DNA from 4 places in the Rummeliibacillus sp. NPDC094406 genome. Region 3 is predicted to be linked to each of the others. Evidence: riboswitches for the same ligand, from Rfam matches in the RefSeq annotation. Region 3 holds a riboswitch; each other region holds the start of a gene.
What was found. A riboswitch is a leader RNA that binds a small molecule or an ion and turns the genes downstream of it on or off. The one in region 3 is predicted to bind S-adenosylmethionine.
Positions count from the first base shown of each region.

Region 1: another riboswitch for S-adenosylmethionine. It lies ahead of metK (methionine adenosyltransferase); the one in region 3 lies ahead of ACIQ4I_RS19875 (bifunctional homocysteine S-methyltransferase/methylenetetrahydrofolate reductase).
Region 2: another riboswitch for S-adenosylmethionine. It lies ahead of ACIQ4I_RS12015 (methionine biosynthesis PLP-dependent protein); the one in region 3 lies ahead of ACIQ4I_RS19875 (bifunctional homocysteine S-methyltransferase/methylenetetrahydrofolate reductase).
Region 4: another riboswitch for S-adenosylmethionine. It lies ahead of ACIQ4I_RS15555 (methionine ABC transporter ATP-binding protein); the one in region 3 lies ahead of ACIQ4I_RS19875 (bifunctional homocysteine S-methyltransferase/methylenetetrahydrofolate reductase).

Region 1 is NZ_JBIWGZ010000003.1:613,799-618,649, forward strand. Features, by position in the region: gene ACIQ4I_RS11320 (YiaA/YiaB family inner membrane protein) at 1-83, opposite strand, end outside; gene ACIQ4I_RS11325 (S16 family serine protease) at 514-1,065, shown strand; gene metK (methionine adenosyltransferase) at 1,288-2,490, opposite strand; SAM riboswitch class I at 2,765-2,880, opposite strand; gene pckA (phosphoenolpyruvate carboxykinase (ATP)) at 3,080-4,669, shown strand.
Region 2 is NZ_JBIWGZ010000004.1:73,688-78,538, reverse strand. Features, by position in the region: gene deoD (purine-nucleoside phosphorylase) at 1-371, opposite strand, end outside; gene ACIQ4I_RS12025 (YozE family protein) at 477-698, opposite strand; gene ACIQ4I_RS12020 (SH3 domain-containing protein) at 1,239-2,063, shown strand; SAM riboswitch class I at 2,367-2,469, shown strand; gene ACIQ4I_RS12015 (methionine biosynthesis PLP-dependent protein) at 2,540-3,670, shown strand; gene ACIQ4I_RS12010 (aminotransferase class V-fold PLP-dependent enzyme) at 3,657-4,841, shown strand.
Region 3 is NZ_JBIWGZ010000011.1:31,714-36,564, reverse strand. Features, by position in the region: gene ACIQ4I_RS19885 (protoporphyrinogen oxidase) at 1-796, shown strand, start outside; gene ACIQ4I_RS19880 (class A sortase) at 954-1,616, shown strand; SAM riboswitch class I at 1,895-1,993, shown strand; gene ACIQ4I_RS19875 (bifunctional homocysteine S-methyltransferase/methylenetetrahydrofolate reductase) at 2,228-4,087, shown strand; gene metH (methionine synthase) at 4,068-4,851, shown strand, end outside.
Region 4 is NZ_JBIWGZ010000006.1:64,498-69,348, forward strand. Features, by position in the region: gene ACIQ4I_RS15545 (MetQ/NlpA family ABC transporter substrate-binding protein) at 1-638, opposite strand, end outside; gene ACIQ4I_RS15550 (methionine ABC transporter permease) at 692-1,360, opposite strand; gene ACIQ4I_RS15555 (methionine ABC transporter ATP-binding protein) at 1,353-2,378, opposite strand; SAM riboswitch class I at 2,783-2,887, opposite strand; gene ACIQ4I_RS15560 (thioredoxin family protein) at 2,945-3,253, opposite strand; gene ACIQ4I_RS15565 (toprim domain-containing protein) at 3,266-3,607, opposite strand; gene gcvH (glycine cleavage system protein GcvH) at 3,743-4,123, opposite strand; gene ACIQ4I_RS15575 (arsenate reductase family protein) at 4,204-4,560, opposite strand; gene ACIQ4I_RS15580 (acyl-CoA dehydrogenase family protein) at 4,686-4,851, opposite strand, start outside.

The DNA.
Region 1 (4,851 bases), on a different contig from region 3:
CAAATAGCAATAAGAACAAAAGCAAAACCCGTTATAAAGGCTGCCCACGTTAAAAAGAAAAATTCATTTGATTTCAGGGTTATCTATCCTTTCATCTCAGAATATATGCTGATTTATATTAGACTAACACTTATTTTTCTACTAATCAACATAATAGTATAATATAGTATTTAATACCATAATATTACTAATACAAATGAAAACTCGCCTATAGATATTGGATTCTACACTTACCTTTTAATCTTACTGTTATATCTTCAAGATAAAATCAGTGGTTTCACTTTCATTTTTATTTTATTTTTCTTCTTAATTTTTTTAGTAGTAACTCGTCTTATCAAAAGAAAAAGTCAATACATACGAAAAATCAATCCTATTTTTTGTATAACATTTCTTTTATTTTGTTATGAACTTCCCCTTATATTATATGATTCAACTTCACATGTCGCTCTTCTTTATCAACCGCCTGAACAAATTTTTGAAGGTTCAAATATCTATTTATTAGGAGTAAAGCAAGTGAATTTTAAGTTTATGGAAAATAAATTAGCTGTTACAGAACATTTAGATAAGCAAAATATAAATGCGCTTAATATAATTGAAGGAACAAATCAACTACGTTACGAATCTAAAAATCGTCAATTATTAGAATGGTTTCATCTAAAAAAGGATGATGTAGAACAAATGAAAGAAAGCGTAAGATATAATTTGAAAATTGAAGATAAAAAAATTGATACATTTCTAAATAGAAATCACATAGATGGAAATAGTGCAGGGTTAGCACTAGTATTATCAGGAATCATTATAAAAGGCAATTTGCAAAATACACTACCAATTGCTATAACTGGAGGTATTGACAAAAAGGGCGATATATTATCAATTGGAGCCTTAAAAGAGAAAATTCAAATTGCTAGTCTATCAGGTATTCCATTTATGATTGTTCCAAGTGAAAATGCAAAGGAAGCGGCTAAAATTCAAAAAGAGATTAATACAAATATCCAAATTTTTAATGTAGCAACTATTAATGAAGCCATTAAAGTGGTTAATAAAATTAATAATAAAAATAAATAAAAAGCATTCCCCTAATTCATATTTGTTAGAGTGTCTAAAAACTAATTTAATATTAAACAATCGACCATATAAAAATAGAATGACTTAGGATAACCTAAAAAACTGCTGCCAATTATTTTTGAAAAACAGTTTTTTTATTAGAAATTAAGACAAACTAAAAAGGTCGTCTCACTATTAAAGTGAACGACCTTTTTATACTTATTGATTTGCGTGATTAATCGACTAAGCTTTTACTGCAAATTTAGCTTTTAGAGCTTCTGCCTTATCAGTAATTTCCCATGGAACATTCAAATCTGTGCGGCCAAAATGTCCGTATGCAGCAGTTTGCTTGTAAATAGGGCGACGAAGATCAAGCATTTTAATAATACCTGCTGGACGTAAGTCGAAGAATTCACGAATCGCTTCTACTAAGTCACTTTCTTTTACAATGCCTGTGCCGAATGTATCGACTGCGATGGATACAGGTTGTGCAACGCCAATAGCATATGCAAGTTGAACTTCTGCACGCTCTGCAAGACCTGCTGCCACGATATTCTTCGCAACATAACGAGCTGCATATGCACCAGAACGGTCAACTTTTGTAGCGTCTTTACCTGAGAATGCACCACCACCATGACGAGCATAACCACCGTAAGTATCAACGATAATCTTACGTCCTGTAAGGCCTGCATCTCCTTTAGGTCCACCAATTACGAAACGGCCTGTTGGATTAATGAAGTATTTAGTGCTTTCGTCAAGTAATTCAGCTGGTACAACTTTTGCGATTACTTCTGCTTTTAAATCTTTTTTGATTTGTTCTAACGTCACTTCTTCATCATGTTGAGTTGAAATAACGATCGTATCTACACGTACTGGATGGTTGTTTTCATCATACTCAATTGTTACTTGTGTTTTACCATCAGGGCGTAAGTAATTTAATTGGCCTGATTTACGAACTTCTGTTAAGCGGCGTGCTAATTTGTGCGCAAGGCTAATTGGAAGTGGCATTAATTCAGGTGTTTCGTTACAAGCGTAACCAAACATTAAACCTTGGTCCCCTGCACCAATCGCTTCAATATCTGCATCTGTCATAGAGCCTTCACGAGCTTCTAAAGCTTGGTCAACACCAAGAGCGATATCAGGTGATTGTTCGCCAATCGCAACAAGTACAGCTAAGTTTTCAGCATCGAAACCATATTTACCGCGAGTATAGCCAATTTCTGTAACAGTATCACGTACGATTCCTTTAATATCTACATAAGTAGATGTTGTAATTTCACCTGCTACAAGTACAAGCCCTGTTGTAACTGTTGTTTCACAAGCTACTCGTGCGTTTGGATCTTTTGCAATAATTGCATCTAAAATTGCATCTGAAATTTGGTCACAGATTTTATCCGGATGTCCTTCTGTTACGCTTTCTGAAGTAAATAATCTTTTGTTTGTCATTTGGTTTCCTCCTATTATCAACGAGATCCTCTCGAAAAAAGATACGGTACTCATTACCCATGTCCGTTTAAACTATTAAGCTAAACGCCAAGCCAGCTAAAAAGCTGCTTTTTAACACGAGGATATAGAAAGTGCCATTACATAATATAAATAGAATTCTACAAATCACATATAATAATGAAACAAATCAGATTTGCTTCTATTTTTTGAAAAAAAAAACCTCTCACTCATCGTAAACCAATGAGGAAAGGGTATGTTTCGTAAGCACCTTTCACTCTTATCGTTCAAGGAATCATCCTTGCATCAGATTAGCACCAACGCATCACGTGAAAGATAATGCAGGTTGCCGGGTTTCATAGGGCCTGACCCTCCACCAGCTCGGGATAAGAGTATCCGTTCTAATGCATATAGTAAGTGATATTGATTTGAAAGTCAAACTATTTTATATTCATATTAAAAAAAGATAAATTTTAAAAATTAATTAGCTATTAGTATAGACTATTAATCTGAATGTGTTATACTAATTCTCGAAATGAAAATTAAAAACCCACAACACGGGAATAATATAAAAAGGATGGTACGAACAAAGATGAATTCAATAGAAATTGCGAATGAACTGAAGGATTTATTACAAGGTCAAAATATTTTGGAACAACTTTCAGTCCCACAATTAGTGGAGAAAGCAACTTCACGTGGTGAAGCAATCTTAACAGTTGATGGCGCTGTTCGTGCAGTAACAGGTAAATATACAGGACGTTCTCCTAAAGATAAATATATGGTAGAAGAAGCTTCAACTCAAGATAAAATTGATTGGGGTAAAATTAACCAACCAATTTCTTCAGAAGTATTCGATTCATTATATAACAAAGTTGTTAACTATTTAAAACAAAAAGAAGAAGTTTTTGTTTTTAAAGGTTTTGCAGGCGCAGATCCTGAATCACGCTTGGCAATCCGAGTTGTCAATGAATACGCTTGGCATAACCTATTTGCTCATCAGCTATTCATCCGCCCTACTGAAGAGGAACTTAATACAATACATGATGCTGACTTCACAATCGTATCTGCTCCAACATTTAAAGCAGATCCTGAAGTTGATGGTACATCTTCAGAAACATTCATCATTGTATCAATTGAAAAACGTATCATCTTAATTGGTGGAACAGAATACGCTGGTGAAATGAAAAAATCTATCTTCGGTATCATGAACTACCTATTACCACAACAAGACATTCTTCCAATGCACTGTTCAGCAAACGTTGGAGAAGAAGGTGACGTTGCCCTATTCTTCGGCTTATCAGGTACTGGTAAAACAACTTTATCTGCTGATGGTAATCGTAAATTAATCGGTGATGACGAACACGGCTGGTCAGATAACGGTGTATTTAACATTGAAGGTGGTTGCTACGCTAAAACAATCAACCTTTCCGCTGAAAAAGAACCAGAAATTTATAACGCAATTAATTTCGGTACAGTTTTAGAAAACGTAGTCGTAGATCCTGAAACTCGTATTCCTGATTACGATGATGTAACTTTAACACAAAACACTCGTGTTGCGTACCCAATCCAAAATATCGAAAATATTGTTGATCCATCTGTTGCAGGTCACCCAAAAACAGTCATTTTCTTAACAGCTGATGCTTTTGGTGTTTTACCTCCAATCAGTAAATTAACAAAAGAACAAGCAATGTATCACTTCTTATCAGGCTTTACTTCTAAAACTCCTGGTACAGAACGTGGTGTTGTAGAACCAGAACCAGTATTCTCTACTTGCTTCGGTGCTCCATTCTTCCCATTACACGCAACAGTTTATGCAGAAATGTTAGGTAAGAAAATTGACGAACACCAAGTAAATGTATTCTTAGTAAACACTGGATGGACTGGTGGTAGCTACGGTGAAGGTATCCGTATGAAACTTTCTTACACTCGTACAATGGTACGCGCTGCAATCGATGGCAAACTAAACGATGTATTCACTGAAAAAGATCCAATCTTCGGTTTTGCAATGCCAACTGCAATTGAAGGTGTTCCAACAGAACTTTTAAATCCACGTAACGTATGGGCTAATAAAGAAGCTTATGACAAAAAAGCAACTGAATTAGCTGGTATGTTCCATGAAAACTTCAAAAAATTCGGTGTTGTTTCCGAAGATTTCGCTAAAAAAGGTGCACCAATCGCTTAATTAGTTTTGAACCTATAAGTAATCCATATCGGATAAACCCCGAGCAGTTTTGATCGAGCTGCTCGGGGTTTTAGTTTTGGCATCCACATATTTACGGGTGTTGGTGGATCTTACTTGCGAATATCAGGAGTTTACTTGCAATTTTGATACTTTTACTTACGAATACATTACTTTTACTTGCG
Region 2 (4,851 bases), on a different contig from region 3:
TCGATTCCTTTGAAAATGATTTCGTTCATTTTAGAGTCAGTTGTTGCTGATTGTGCAAGGATAACGTCACGTACTTTCACATCACGTTTAAGTGCGCCACAAGTACCCACACGGATTAGCTTTTGGCAACCGTATTCTTGCATTAACTCTGTTGTGTAGATCGAAATTGAAGGCACACCCATTCCTGTTCCTTGTACAGAGATACGTTTTCCTTTATATGTACCAGTGTAGCCGAACATGTTACGTACTTCGTTATATTGAGTTACATCTTCCAAAAAAGTTTCTGCAATATATTTTGCGCGTAATGGATCTCCTGGTAATAGTACGATTTCAGCAATTTCGCCTTGCTTAGCGTTAATGTGGATGCTCATAGTTTATCTCCTTTTTCAGTTCATGTTTAAATTCATTTCGTATTCATATCATTTACTTCAAATACTTTTCCTATTGTATCAAGAATGTCTGACATCTGACAAATATTATTCAAAATATTTCTCTTCGTATAGTTGCCAAAGTTCATCAAAAACAACCGCACTCATTTCTGGATCTGCTTTTTCTTCTATATATCTAGAAATGGTTTGAAAATCCTCGTCCTGTTTTGGAAAACCGTGATCGTGAAAAGCAGCTTCACCAAAGTCTGCTTTTGAATCGTTTTTTCCTCCTCTGAAAGTTACAATAAAATGATAAAATGATGGTATCATATCTTTTCCTGCCTTTTGTTTCATTATATATTACGAATCAACTATCTAAAAAACGCATTTTCTGCATTAAATAGGATTTTCTACCCTCTACCAATTTATTTGATTATATCATGAGAAATATTATTAGTTCTCATTTTTTTACACTGTATAGTTCAAAAAACAATACTCCTTAAAGGAAGTAATACTAGTATGTCAATAATCCTTTCGAATATCACAATAAATCCATTGAAATAATCTCATCAATCCTACATTAGACTATCGATTCGAAAACAACTGTATCAAAATTAGCGATAAAACTTATCAAAATGCAATAATTACAAGCTATTTAGCAATACTCCCCATCGTATTAAAAACATATTAACAGTAATGAAGTCTTCGAAAAAAATCTCTCCAACAATCCTTTGTTTTTTTCATTAAATTGGAAACCTTCTAATTATCTCTTCGTTCTATTACTCGGATGCGTTACAAATACAAATGAAAACATGAAATCGACGCATCACTACCCTATTTAGGTAGTTTTTCAATGAGGAGATGATTTTAATGAAAATAGTAAAAACTTTACTATCTTTCATGGTCATGTTTGCCACTTTAATTACTTTTACAGCAAACAGTGACGCAGCAACAACAAACACAATGAGCGCAAAAGTAGCGAATAGCGTATATGTTCGCTCACAACCTTCTGTAAATGGGAAAAAAGTTGGAACACTTTGGAAAGGTGACACTGTTGTTGTATATAGCAAGTCAAAAACTGGCTGGGCAAAAATCAAATTCAACAAAAAAACAGCTTATGTATATTCATCTTATTTAACATTTGCTAAGAACACAGAAAAAAACAAAGATCAAAATCAAACAACTGCAATTACAGGTACAAAACAAGTAACTACTAAAAAAACTACTACAAAATCTACTAGTACTTCAACAAGTAAAAAAACAACATACCGTCCTGTAACAACAAACACTTACTACTATGTTGAAAACGGTAAAAAAGGTAAAATGTATTCAACAAACAAACGTAATTCAACTGGTTGGACTTATTGGTATAAACAAACAGGTACTGACAAGAAACAAACTATTTTAGTTCGTGAATCTGCAAAAGGTTTAGATTACAAGTTTGCAAAAACAGGTACTGTTCGCCAAATCGCTTACCCTTTTACGAAAGGACAAGTATTTAAAGCAGATACAAAAAACAGCAAAATTGTTTCTATTCAAAACAAAATGACAGTAAAAGCTGGTACTTTTAACACTGTTGTAGGCGTTAAAGCTGCTGATGGTTCTATTACTTACTATGCTCCAAATGCTGGTGCAATTAAAACTGTTAAAAATAAAAAAGCCACTTTTGAATTAACAAAAGTAACAACTAAATAAAGTGAAAACTTCACTTAAGATTGAGAGTTTTTCATTCCCGTCTTGAGTGAGAGTTGTACTAATCGTACTAACTGTTAATGCGGGATAACCTTAATCTTGGGCTACTTAAAATGTGTAAAAACCACTTTTTAGGTAGCCCTTCTTACGAATTAATTTACGATTGCTACTATTATTCATGCAAAAGAAATCGTGCGGCAGATTATAGATATAAACTTTTCTGAATATTACATTATTCTATTGCATAGCATTGCTTAAAGTGTTAATATTTCATTAATTAAAACTTTTCCTACAATTAAATTTGAATTCTTATCCAGAGAGATGGAGGGACTCGGCCCTGTGAAATCTCAGCAACCACCATTTTTGGTAAGGTGCTAATTCCAGTAGATGTATGTCTAGCAGATAAGAAGATTGACTTTCGTTTTTTTAGGTCCTCTTCTTAAGAGGGCCTTTTATTTTTTATAAAAAGGATGATGAAAATGACAGAAAACCATATTTCAACTCGCTTAGCACAAATCGGGACCAATACGGATCCTAACACAGGTTCTATTAATACACCTATTTATCTTTCGACTGCTTATCGCCATGCAGGGCTTGGCCAATCAACAGGCTATGATTATACACGTACAAAAAACCCAACTCGTTCCGTTTTAGAAGAGGGTATTGCTAATTTAGAAAGTGGAGATGCTGGCTTTGCATGTAGTAGCGGGATGGCTGCTATTCAATTAGTGCTTTCCCTATTCAAAACAGGCGACGAAGTCATATATACCGATGATATATATGGTGGTACATATCGACTTGCCGTTCAATATGAACAACAATATGGCATTAAAGCTCAGTTCACGCCTTTCCAATCTGGTGCTGAAATTGAAGCGTTAATTAATGATCAAACAAAGGCTCTCTTTATTGAAACACCGACAAATCCATTAATGCAGGAAATTAATATTATTCAATATGCAAAACTGGCCAAAACACACAATCTTCTACTGATTGTTGATAACACTTTTTTAACTCCATACTATCAACGACCAATTGAGCTTGGTGCAGACATTGTGATTCACAGTGCTACAAAATATATAGGTGGACACAATGACGTGCTTGCTGGGCTTGTTGTTTCAAAAGGAGAAGAACTTTCAGAAAAACTACTTTATAACCATAATGCATCAGGTGCAACACTTGCGCCTATTGATAGCTGGTTATTACTAAGAGGTTTGAAAACACTCCATGTTCGTATGAAACAACATACAGAAAACGCAAAGAAAATCGTTACTTACTTAGAACAAGAGCCTTTAGTAAAAGATGTTTTATATGCTGGATTAGGTGGTATGGTATCTTTCCGATTAAAGCGTTCGGAATGGGTAGGACCTTTCCTACAAAACTTACAATTGATTGCATATGCAGAGAGTTTAGGTGGTGTTGAAAGTTTTATCACCTATCCTGCAACACAAACACATGCAGATATACCTGAAGAGGAACGCATAGCACGTGGGGTCGATAATTCGCTCTTGCGGTTTTCAATTGGCATCGAAGAAGCTGAAGATTTAATCGCTGAACTGAAAAAAGTTTTTGCTACTATTCAAAAAGAGGTGACGATTCATGACGCAAAATAAACAATCCATCGAAACAAGCTTAATCACTGCTTCTACAAGAAGTGATTATGAACAAAAAGCAGGCGCAGTAAATGTGCCAATTTATCTTTCTTCTACATTTGACCAAGAACACTTTGATTCATTTGGTCCTTATGATTACAGCCGATCCGGTAACCCGACTCGAGATGCACTTGAAAAAACAATTGCCGAACTCGAAGGTGGCACACGAGGATTTGCCTTTTCTTCTGGCATTGCAGCTATCTCCTCCGCCCTTCTTACTTTAAATGCAGGTGACCATTTAGTCGTTACGAGTGAAGTTTATGGTGGAACTTATCGATTTGTTACACAAGTATTAACGAAATATGGCATCACACATACATTTGCTGACTTTACAAACCTACAAGAAGTGGAAGCAGCCATTCAACCAAATACGAAGGTTTTATATGCTGAAACACCCGCAAACCCTTTACTAGGCATTACAGATATTCGAGGAATTGTTTCGATAGCCAAAAAACATGGTTTAATTACTTTTGTTGACAACACATTTATGACACCACTTTATCAACGACCTTTAGATTTAGGAGTGGATGTAGTTCTCCATAGTGCTACAAAATTCTTAGGTGGGCATAGCGATATTATAGCAGGTTTAGCTGTAACAAAAGATGAAGAACTAGGCAAGCAAATTTACTTTATGCAAAATTCAATGGGTGCAATTTTAGGTGCACATGATTCCTTCTCATTAATTCAAGGAATTAAAACACTAAATGCACGTTTAACACAATCATCACAATCTGCATTGAAGATTGCTTCCTATCTTGATCAGCATGAACTTGTAGAAAATGTCTATTATCCTGGTTTATCAAGTCACCCTGGTTATGAAATTCATGGTAGCCAAGCTTCTAACGCAGGAGCTGTACTATCCTTTACCTTACCTAATCGTGAATTAACAAAAGCTTTTGTAGAACATTTACAAATTCCAATCTTCGCAGTTAGCCTTGGTGGTGTTGAATCTATTCTTTCATATCCTGTAACCATGAGTCATGCAGCTATTCCGAAAGAAGAACGTGATAAACGAGGGATCACGGAAGGTCTTCTACGTTTCTCTGTTGGCCTTGAAAATGTTGACGACTTAATTGCTGATTTTGAACAAGCGTTTCATGTTGCAAAAAAACAAATAACAGTTTCAAAATAATAGAAAAAGC
Region 3 (4,851 bases):
TATTATTAAAGGTTTCGGAGCCAATCGAAAGCAATTCCAAAAATCAGCAGATAAAAAATTCATTTCTTTTAGAAATGGCTTATCGCAACTAATTGATCGTTTAGAAGAAACATTGACAGATGTAGAGATTATTAAAGGTGTAGCAACAACAAATGTAGCAAAGCAGGGCGATCAATTCATTTGCTCATTTGATAACCATGAAGATATTACAGCTGATTTTGTTGTGCTATCAACTCCTCATGCTGTGACGAGTAACATTTTAGAAGACGAAGCAGTCGAAGAAGAACTAAATACAATTCATAACGCATCTATTATTACCATCTATGTAGGATTTAATATACCTGATGAAAACTTACCAGCAGATGGCACAGGCTATATTGTTTCTGAAAATAGTGATGTGAAATGTAATGCTTGCACATGGACGAGTCGGAAATGGAAACATACATCTAAATCAGGTAATTTACTGGTGCGCATGTTCTATAAGAATGCAAATCCATTGTTTAATGAGTTACAGAAACTAAGCGAAGAAGAGTTAACAGCAATCGCATTAGATGATATAAAAAAATCATTGAATGTAGATGGGGAACCAGCTACTGTTAATATAACCAAATGGAATGACTTGATGCCGGTCTATGGCATGGGACATGCTGATATAGTAAAATCTCTAAATCAACAACTAGAGGAAAAGTATCCAAATCTTATTTTAGCAGGTTGCTCATACTATGGCGTTGGTATTGGTAACTGTATTCAAAATGGTCAAGATACAGCAGAGAAAATTATAAAGCAACTAAAATAGTGCTGAATTATTAATACTTGCGCAATCTGAATCAATTTCATAATGAAAAATCTAATTAACCAAGAGGGGGAATCTGCTTCTCTTGGTTTTAAATTTGTAAAAACAGTTGTAGCTATGTAATATGAGAAGACAAGAGAATATGAAAGAGGTTAATAAGATGATGAGAAAATTAAGTCTAGTACTAGGTATTTTATTTCTATTTGCTGGACTCGTATTAATTTTTCAAAAACCAATAATGGGCTATCTTGTTGCCAATATGTCTGATGAAACCATTCAAAAGTCTAGTATTGAAAAAGCCAAAGTAGCCACTGATACAACTTTCGATTTTAATGAAGTGAAGAATATTAGTTTACAAGATGTGATCAATGCACAAACCAAAAAGAAAGATGTCCATGCAATTGGTGCAATAAGTGTACCAGATATTACTATGCAACTTCCGATTGTCTATGGTATTTCAAATGTAAACTTAACAATCGGTGCAGGAACGATGAAAGCAGATCAAACGATGGGGCAGGGTAACTACGCTTTAGCAGGACATAATATGAACAACGATAAAACACTGTTCAGCCCATTAACAAGAGCAAAAAAAGGTATGAAGATATATATAACGGATTTCAAAAATATATATGAATATAAAATTTCAGATATGTTTATCGTTAAGCCAACACAAGTTGAAGTAATTCAAGACCAAGCAGATGAAAAGCTAATTACACTTGTAACTTGCAACTATAATGGTGAGAAACGCATGATTGTTCGTGGAATGTTCATTAAAAAACTCCCCTATTCAGACAACAAAAACTATTTTAAGATAAGTAAATAATTTTAGAACTCATTTTAATAATAGCCTATGTTAAGTTGAATTACTCTGTTGATAAACGTGAAAGCGGCCTCGCTTTCCCGCAGGAGCCTATGCCATGGTACTTCAAAAAAGATAAATAGAGCCTAATAATAAAAAAACGAAATTCATATGAATTTCGTTTTTTGTTTTGATTATAAGATTTTATTGAAAAAGTTTTCAAACTATTTTCTTATATTGGCTTGACGCAAACTCTGTAAAGGAGTATGATTCTTTTAATTATTCTAACAATTTAATAGTGATTCTTATCAAGAGAAGCCGAGGGACTGGCCCGATGACGCTTCAGCAACCAGCCGAATGGTCAGGTGCTAATTCCAGAGGAGTAATCCTGTAGATAAGAAGGAACATATATCATGAAACGAAACCCTTCTTATTTTTTTTGTAAGAAGGGTTTTTTATTTGACTATGTTATAGGCTATTGTTGGTTTTTTTAATGCATCTTACATGAGCGAAAGGCGGCGATTCCAGCGGAAAGCGTCTGCCTGTAGCAAAACGGATGGAATACCAACAGTATTATTAAATAGCATTTATTTTTAACCGAATCGGGCTACTTAGAAATAGAAAGGATGGACTGTATGGGATTTTTAGAAAAACTTCAATCGCAAGTATTAACAGCTGATGGTGCAATGGGGACATTATTATATTCGTATGGAATTGATTATTGCTATGAGGAGTTAAATGTCAAAAAGCCTGAAGTTATCGAAAATATACATCAACAATACATTGATGCTGGAGCAGATATTATTCAAACAAATACTTATACTGCGAATGCCATCAAGCTTGAGCGGTATGGTTTAGAAAATTCGGCAAAGGTATTAAACGAAAGTGCCATTCAAATTGCTAAAAAAGTTGCTTCAAAAGAGGGACAGTTTGTACTAGGAACTATTGGAGGCATTCGCGGAGTACGTAAAAGTGATGCGACATTAGAAGAAATCATTCAGTCATTGGATGAGCAGGCAGGATACTTGCTCGCTGGTGATCCAGACGGTCTGTTGCTAGAGACCTATTATGACTTTGAAGAATTAACTGCAGCTGTGAAGCATTTACGTAAAATAACGGATATACCGATTATTTCTCAAGTATCTATGCATGAACCAGGTATTTTACAAAATGGCTTGCTATTAAATGATGCCCTTCATCAATTAGAAATGATTGGTGCAGATATCGTTGGCGTCAATTGCCGGCTAGGTCCTCACCACACAATCCAAGCTTTTGAAGATGTTGAACTCCCAACAAAGGCATTCCTTTCTGCATACCCAAACGCTAGTTTACTAGATGTTGAGGATGGGAAAATTTTTTATGAATCAGAAGCAGACTACTTTGGCCGTTCAGCGGTCCTATTGCGAGATCAAGGAGTTCGATTAATCGGTGGTTGTTGTGGTACGACACCAAAGCACATTGAAGCTGTGAAAAAACGCTTAGCGGATTTACCACCAATTCAGCAAAAAGTGGTCAAACATAAAGAAGTTATCAAGATTAAAGAGGCAGCAAAAAACAGCTATGAACCCCTTCATGAAAAGGCAAAAAAAGAGCGCTCTATTATTGTAGAGCTAGATACTCCAAGACATCTAGAGGTTGAGAAATTTATAGAGGGCTCAAAAGTTCTATATGAAGCCGGCGTTGATGCAGTTACAATGGCGGATAACTCACTTGCTTCTCCACGTATAAGTAATATGGCAATGGGGGCCATTTTAAAGTTAGATCATCATGTTCGACCACTTGCTCACATTACTTGCCGTGATCGGAATTTAATTGGCTTACAATCGCATTTGATGGGCTTAAGCGCGCTGGGTATCCACGATATTTTAGCTGTCACGGGTGATCCAACAAAAGTAGGGGATTTTCCAGGTGCAACAAGTGTCTATGATGTTTCAAGCTTGGAACTTTTGGAACTCATCAAAAAGTTAAATGAAGGTATATCCTTTTCAGGAAAACCACTACGAAAAAAAGCGAATTTCTCTGTCGCAGCAGCTTTCAATCCAAATGTTCGAGTAGTAGAACGTGCTGTAGGTCGTTTAGAGAAAAAAATAGAAGCTGGAGCAGACTACTTTATCACACAGCCAGTTTATAGTAAGGAAAAAATTATTGAAGTTTATGAAGCAACGAAACATTTAGATACACCTATTTTCATCGGCATTATGCCACTAACTAGCTTAAGAAATTCTGAATTTTTGCACCATGAAGTACCGGGTATCAAGCTTTCAGAAGATGTATTAAAACGTATGCGAGCGACAGGCGAAGATAAAGAGGCAGCAAAAGCAGAAGGTCTAACTATTGCGAAAGAGTTAATCGATACAGCTGCTGAATTGTTCAATGGCATTTACTTAATCACGCCATTTATGCGTTATGATATGTCGATTGAATTGATCGAGTATATTCGTGAACTAGACCACAAGAGAGAGGAAGAAACCAACTATGCCAAAGCATCTCATTGAAGAACGACTCGAAAATCATATATTAGTGCTAGATGGTGCCATGGGGACAATGTTACAAAATGCAAATTTGACTGCAGATGATTTTGGTGGAGAAGAGTATGAGGGATGTAATGAATATTTGAATGTCACACGTCCGGATGTTGTTGAAGCTATTCACCGTGCGTACCTCGTAGCAGGTTCAGATGTCATTAGTACAAATTCATTTGGCGGTACACCTATTGTTTTAAATGAATATAATCTTGGGAGTAGAGCAGAGGAAATAAATAAAAAAGCTGTTGAAATTGCAAAAAAAGTTGCAAGTGAATATTCTACACCTGAGTGGCCGCGTTTTGTTGCAGGAGCAATCGGACCAACTACGAAAACTTTATCTGTTACTGGTGGCATTACCTTTGATGAATTAAAGCGTGATTTCTATGTACAGGCGAAGGGATTAATAGAAGGAGGCGCGGATGTTTTATTACTTGAAACGAGCCAAGATATGTTAAATGTCAAAGCAGGCACGCTCGGTATTAAGCAAGCTTTCGAAGAGTTGCATAAAACAATACCAGTCATGATTTCTGGAACAATTGAACCGATGGGGACTACACTTGCTGGTCAAGGTATTGAAGCTTTCTATATTTCAATTGAGCATATTAAACCTCTATCGGTAGGTTTGAACTGTGCAACAGGTCCTGAATTTATGACAGACCACTTACGTTCATTATCAGAAATCGCTACAAGTTATATCAGTTGTTATCCAAATGCAGGATTACCGGATGAAGAAG
Region 4 (4,851 bases), on a different contig from region 3:
TCAATCGCGAAGTTAGAGTTGATAACAACTGCATCTCCTTCTTTGTGTTCATACATTTGTACTAACATTTCTGGTGTAGTTTTTGCATCGATTTTTAAGTGTTTAGGATTTTTGTCGATATCTTTAACTTCAGCAGCTGCTTTATCCACACCTTTTTTCAATGTGATTAAGCCTTTCGCTTCTAACAATGTAAGAATACGTCCTTGGTCTGATACAGAGTTACTAATTAGGATTGTTGCTCCATCTGGAAGTTTATCTAGAGATTTATATTTTTTAGAGTAGATACCGATTGGTTCGATATGGACTCCACCTGCACTAACGAAGTCATAGCCATTGTCTTTAATTTGTTGTTCTAGATATGGTTTATGTTGGAAAAAGTTTGCATCTAAACGGTCCGCTTCAAGGTCTTTGTTTGGTAATATATAATCTTGGTATTTTTCGATTTCTAAATCGACGCCTTCTTTTTCTAGAATTGGTTTTGCTTTTTCTAAGATTTCTGCGTGCGGTACATTAGAAGCACCTACTACTAATTTTGTTTCTTTTGAATCACCATTTGAAGTTGATTTATCACCAGTTCCGCAAGCTGCTAAGCTAAATGCTAGTGATGCTGTTAGAATTCCTGCTACAAGTTTCTTCATGTCTTTTGCCCCTTTTCTTTTCTTTATGTGAACGTTAAAACGTATACACCAAATTATCGTTTATCGGTTTTCGCTGATATGAAGTCTCCGATAAATTGAATGATAAATACAATAACTAACACTAATACTGTTGCGACAAATGTTACATCGTTACGACTTCGTTGGAAGCCATCCATGAACGCTAAATTCCCTAAACCACCTGCACCAATTACACCCGCCATAGCCGTGTAACCGACTAATGCTACAGCTGTTACGGTAATACCTGAAATTAACGCTGGTAATGACTCTGGAATTAAAACCTTCCAAATGATTGTCCAAGTTTTAGCACCCATAGAACGTGCCGCTTCAATAACACCTTTATCAATTTCGCGTAAAGCAATCAGAACCATTCGAGCATAGAATGGAGCAGCACCGATTATTAATGCTGGCAATGCTGCGTTTGCCCCACGAATAGAACCTAACAAAAATTCTGTAAATGGAATTAAAAGAATAACTAAAATGATAAATGGAATTGATCGGAAAATATTCACAACGGAGCCTGTTAATAAGTTAACAAGTTTATTGGCCCAAAGTTGTGTTGGACTTGTAAGGAATAACAAGATTCCTAGTAATAATCCAATGATAAATGTAAGAGCTGTTGAAACAGTTGTCATATAGATTGTTTCTCTGGTTGCTTCCCACATTAGTTCCCAATCTACATTCGGAAAGAGATCATTAAGCATTCTTGATCACCTCCGTTTTAATACCTTGCTCATCTAAAAATTGCACAGCCTTTGCAACATTTTCATCGCTTCCTTTAATTCGAACAATTAATGTACCGTATGGACCGCTTTTTGTAGGGGAGATATTCCCGTGAACGATATTAATATCTACACCAAACTGTCGAATGAGATGCGAAATGACAGGTTGTTCTGTTTTTGAACCGACAAAGAATAATTTAATTAGTTGATCATTTGGATAATTGTCAATCATCTGAGAAATCGACTCCTTATGACCCGCTGTTTCTGTCACTTGAGAAACGAATTTCTTCGTAACATCTGCTTTAGGAGATTGGAAAACTTCTAAAACATTACCTTGTTCTACTATTTTCCCAGATTCCATCACTGCAACGCGGTGACAAATTTTGCGAATTACATGCATTTCATGGGTAATTAAAACGATTGTTAGTCCAAGTTTTTCATTGATACTAACAAGTAAATCTAAAATGGCATCCGTTGTTTCGGGATCAAGCGCTGAAGTCGCTTCATCACAAAGTAACACTTCTGGGTTATTCGCTAATGCACGAGCAATCCCTACTCGTTGTTTTTGACCGCCTGAAAGTTGTGAAGGATACGCTTTTTCTCGTCCTCTCAAACCAACTAACTCTATTAATTCAAGCACTCGCTTTTCTCTTTCTGCTTTACTAATACCTGCAATTTCTAGTGGAAAAGCGATATTCTCCTCAACCGTTCTCGACCATAATAAGTTGAAGTGTTGGAATATCATACTGATCTTATGACGAGCATTTCTTAAGCTTTTTCCCTTAATCGCTGAAATATTCTGTCCATTTACTGTAACCGTACCTGATGAAGGTTTTTCTAAACCATTTAGTAAACGGATCATAGTACTTTTACCTGCGCCACTATAACCGATAATGCCAAAAATCTCGCCATCATTTATTGATAAATTAACATCATTAACTGCAGTTAGAGATCCATTAGCGGTCTTGTATTTCTTTACTACATTTTCTAGTTGAATCATTGTCAAAACCACCTTCTATATTAAATTCTATGTCAACTTTTTATAGTACAAATATGCTATAACATGAAGTGGAATCAGCTTCGCTTTCCGTGGGCGAACCGGCGAGCCTCCTCGCTTGTGCTCCTGCATCGCTTCGCTAGCTTCGTCGCAGAGACAATCTCGCTGTGGGGTCTCCCTGGCTCGCTTTCCCGCAGGAGTCTTCACTGATTCCACTTCAACAAATTTGCATAAAAAAATTTTATTATTAAAATTCATGCATTTTGCTAAATTGTGAGAACACCCCAACAAATTGGGTAGAGCCTATTTTCACACCACTACTAATCAACCATAATTGCCTGCAACGAACAAAAGACCCTTCTGCAAGATTCGCAGAAGGGTCTACCGTACAATATACGAAAACCGTTCTCTCATCTTCCAAAGTTAAACTTTGCGTGAATTGGCACCGTGTCACACACTGTGACGGTTGCCGGGCTTCATAGGGCACTTCCCTCCACCTCTCTAAATAAGAGCGACTTAAATATTTATTTAATTTATGTTTGATACTTTACCACTCTATGTGAGTATCGTCAATCCTTTTTATGAAATTTTTCGAATAAATAAGAAACGGATTGAAATGCATAAATCTTATCTCGAATTTTTCCGTCTTCAGCAATCAGTAAACATGGGACGCTTTCAATTTTGTAATCATATGCTATTTGTTCAACATAATTTAAGTTAGCTTTTCCCATTGGAATATCCGGTAATGTCTGATCCACCACTTCCATCATTTTGGAGGCGACCATACATGTACCACACATTGGGGTGTATAAATAAAATGCGCATAATTGCTCACTTTCCTTCATATTCTCCCATTGTTCTATTGTCCATTCTTGCATAAATTGTCATTCCTATTCTATAAGATACACTGGATGAATCTTGAAATCTGCAGCTAATAATATTCTAGCCAAATATTTTCTAGGCGTGGCCTCTACTTGCTTATATAAAGAAAGCGTACGTAAATGACACGCTTCTGGATATTCTTTTTTCATTAAAGCACGTAAACAGTCACCCGAATAATCTTCGTCAAAAAATGCATATAAATCATATTCTTCGTAGGGGTAAATCAGCTCTTCTAATTTACTCGCACTAATTGTCCCATTCGTACAAAGGATTGGAATATTTTCTGCTAATAGGGGTTGGATTTGCAATTTATCTTGCCTGCCTTCAACAATGAGCACTTTGTCAGACATGCCGATTCCTCCTTACAGTTAATCCCGAATTAACGGGCAGTAATACCCCCACTGATGGAAGTTTCACTTTATCCAAATCAAGGCATATATACATAAAAACGCCAACACAAAAGTGTGGCGCTTTTACTAGTATCGTTATTCTTCGATTAGTTCTGCGTATTTTTCAGCTGTAAGTAATTTTTCGATTTGAGAAGCATCAGTAGGTTCAAGAACGACCATCCAAGCTTTCTCATATGGAGATTCGTTAACGAATTCTGGGCTGTCTTCTAATTCTTCGTTGATTTCCACAACTTTACCTGAAATTGGTGCATAAAGTTCTGAAACTGTTTTTACAGATTCAACACTACCAAATGGCTCATCTGCTACTAATTCGTCTCCTACTTGAGGTAGTTCAACGAATACGATATCACCAAGTTCAGATTGTGCAAATTCTGTAATACCAATGCGTACTTTGCCATCTTCTGTTTTAACCCATTCGTGTTCTTCTGAGTAACGTAATTCTGCTGGTATGCTCATCAATTAACCCTCCAAATATGTATTAATATACACTTCAATTTTGACATATTCTTAATATAAAAACAAGTCATTCAATTCTCTTATTTCCACGTATTTTCAAATTCATTTTCTTTAAATCCCAATGTTATTTTTTGACCATCTGTGACAATCGGTCTTTTTATTAACATGCCATCTGAAGCAAGTAAATCTAACTGTTCATCATCAGACATTTCATTTAGGCGATCTTTTAATTGCAGTTCACGGTACTTCATCCCTGATGTATTAAAGAATTTTTTTAATGGTAAACCACTCATTTTCCAATAGTTTGCCAGTTCTTCTTTTGTTGGGGTTTCTTCTACAATATGCTGTAGAGTGAATTCAACGTCATTTTCTTTTAGCCAAGCTTGTGCTTTTCTACAAGTCGTGCATTTTGGATATTGAATTATTTTAATCGTCATCTAAAAGCTCCTTTTAAACTGGATTTCTTTCTCACTCAATTGTAGAGAGTCTTCCGTTTACACGCAAGAAATCCGATCACTATTTATAATGACCGGATATCTCTTTTTTATTCAAATTTTATTCATTAGACAGTATATTTTTCTGAAGCAATAAGTTTTACAGATGCTTGACGCTTTTTCGCAATCAAGTTATATGGAGTGAAGCGTGTAAGTTTGCGTAATGCAGATAACAACATACGTGCATCGTCGCCTTCTACCGAACCAATAATTGTTTCTTTCGCTTCTTTTTCA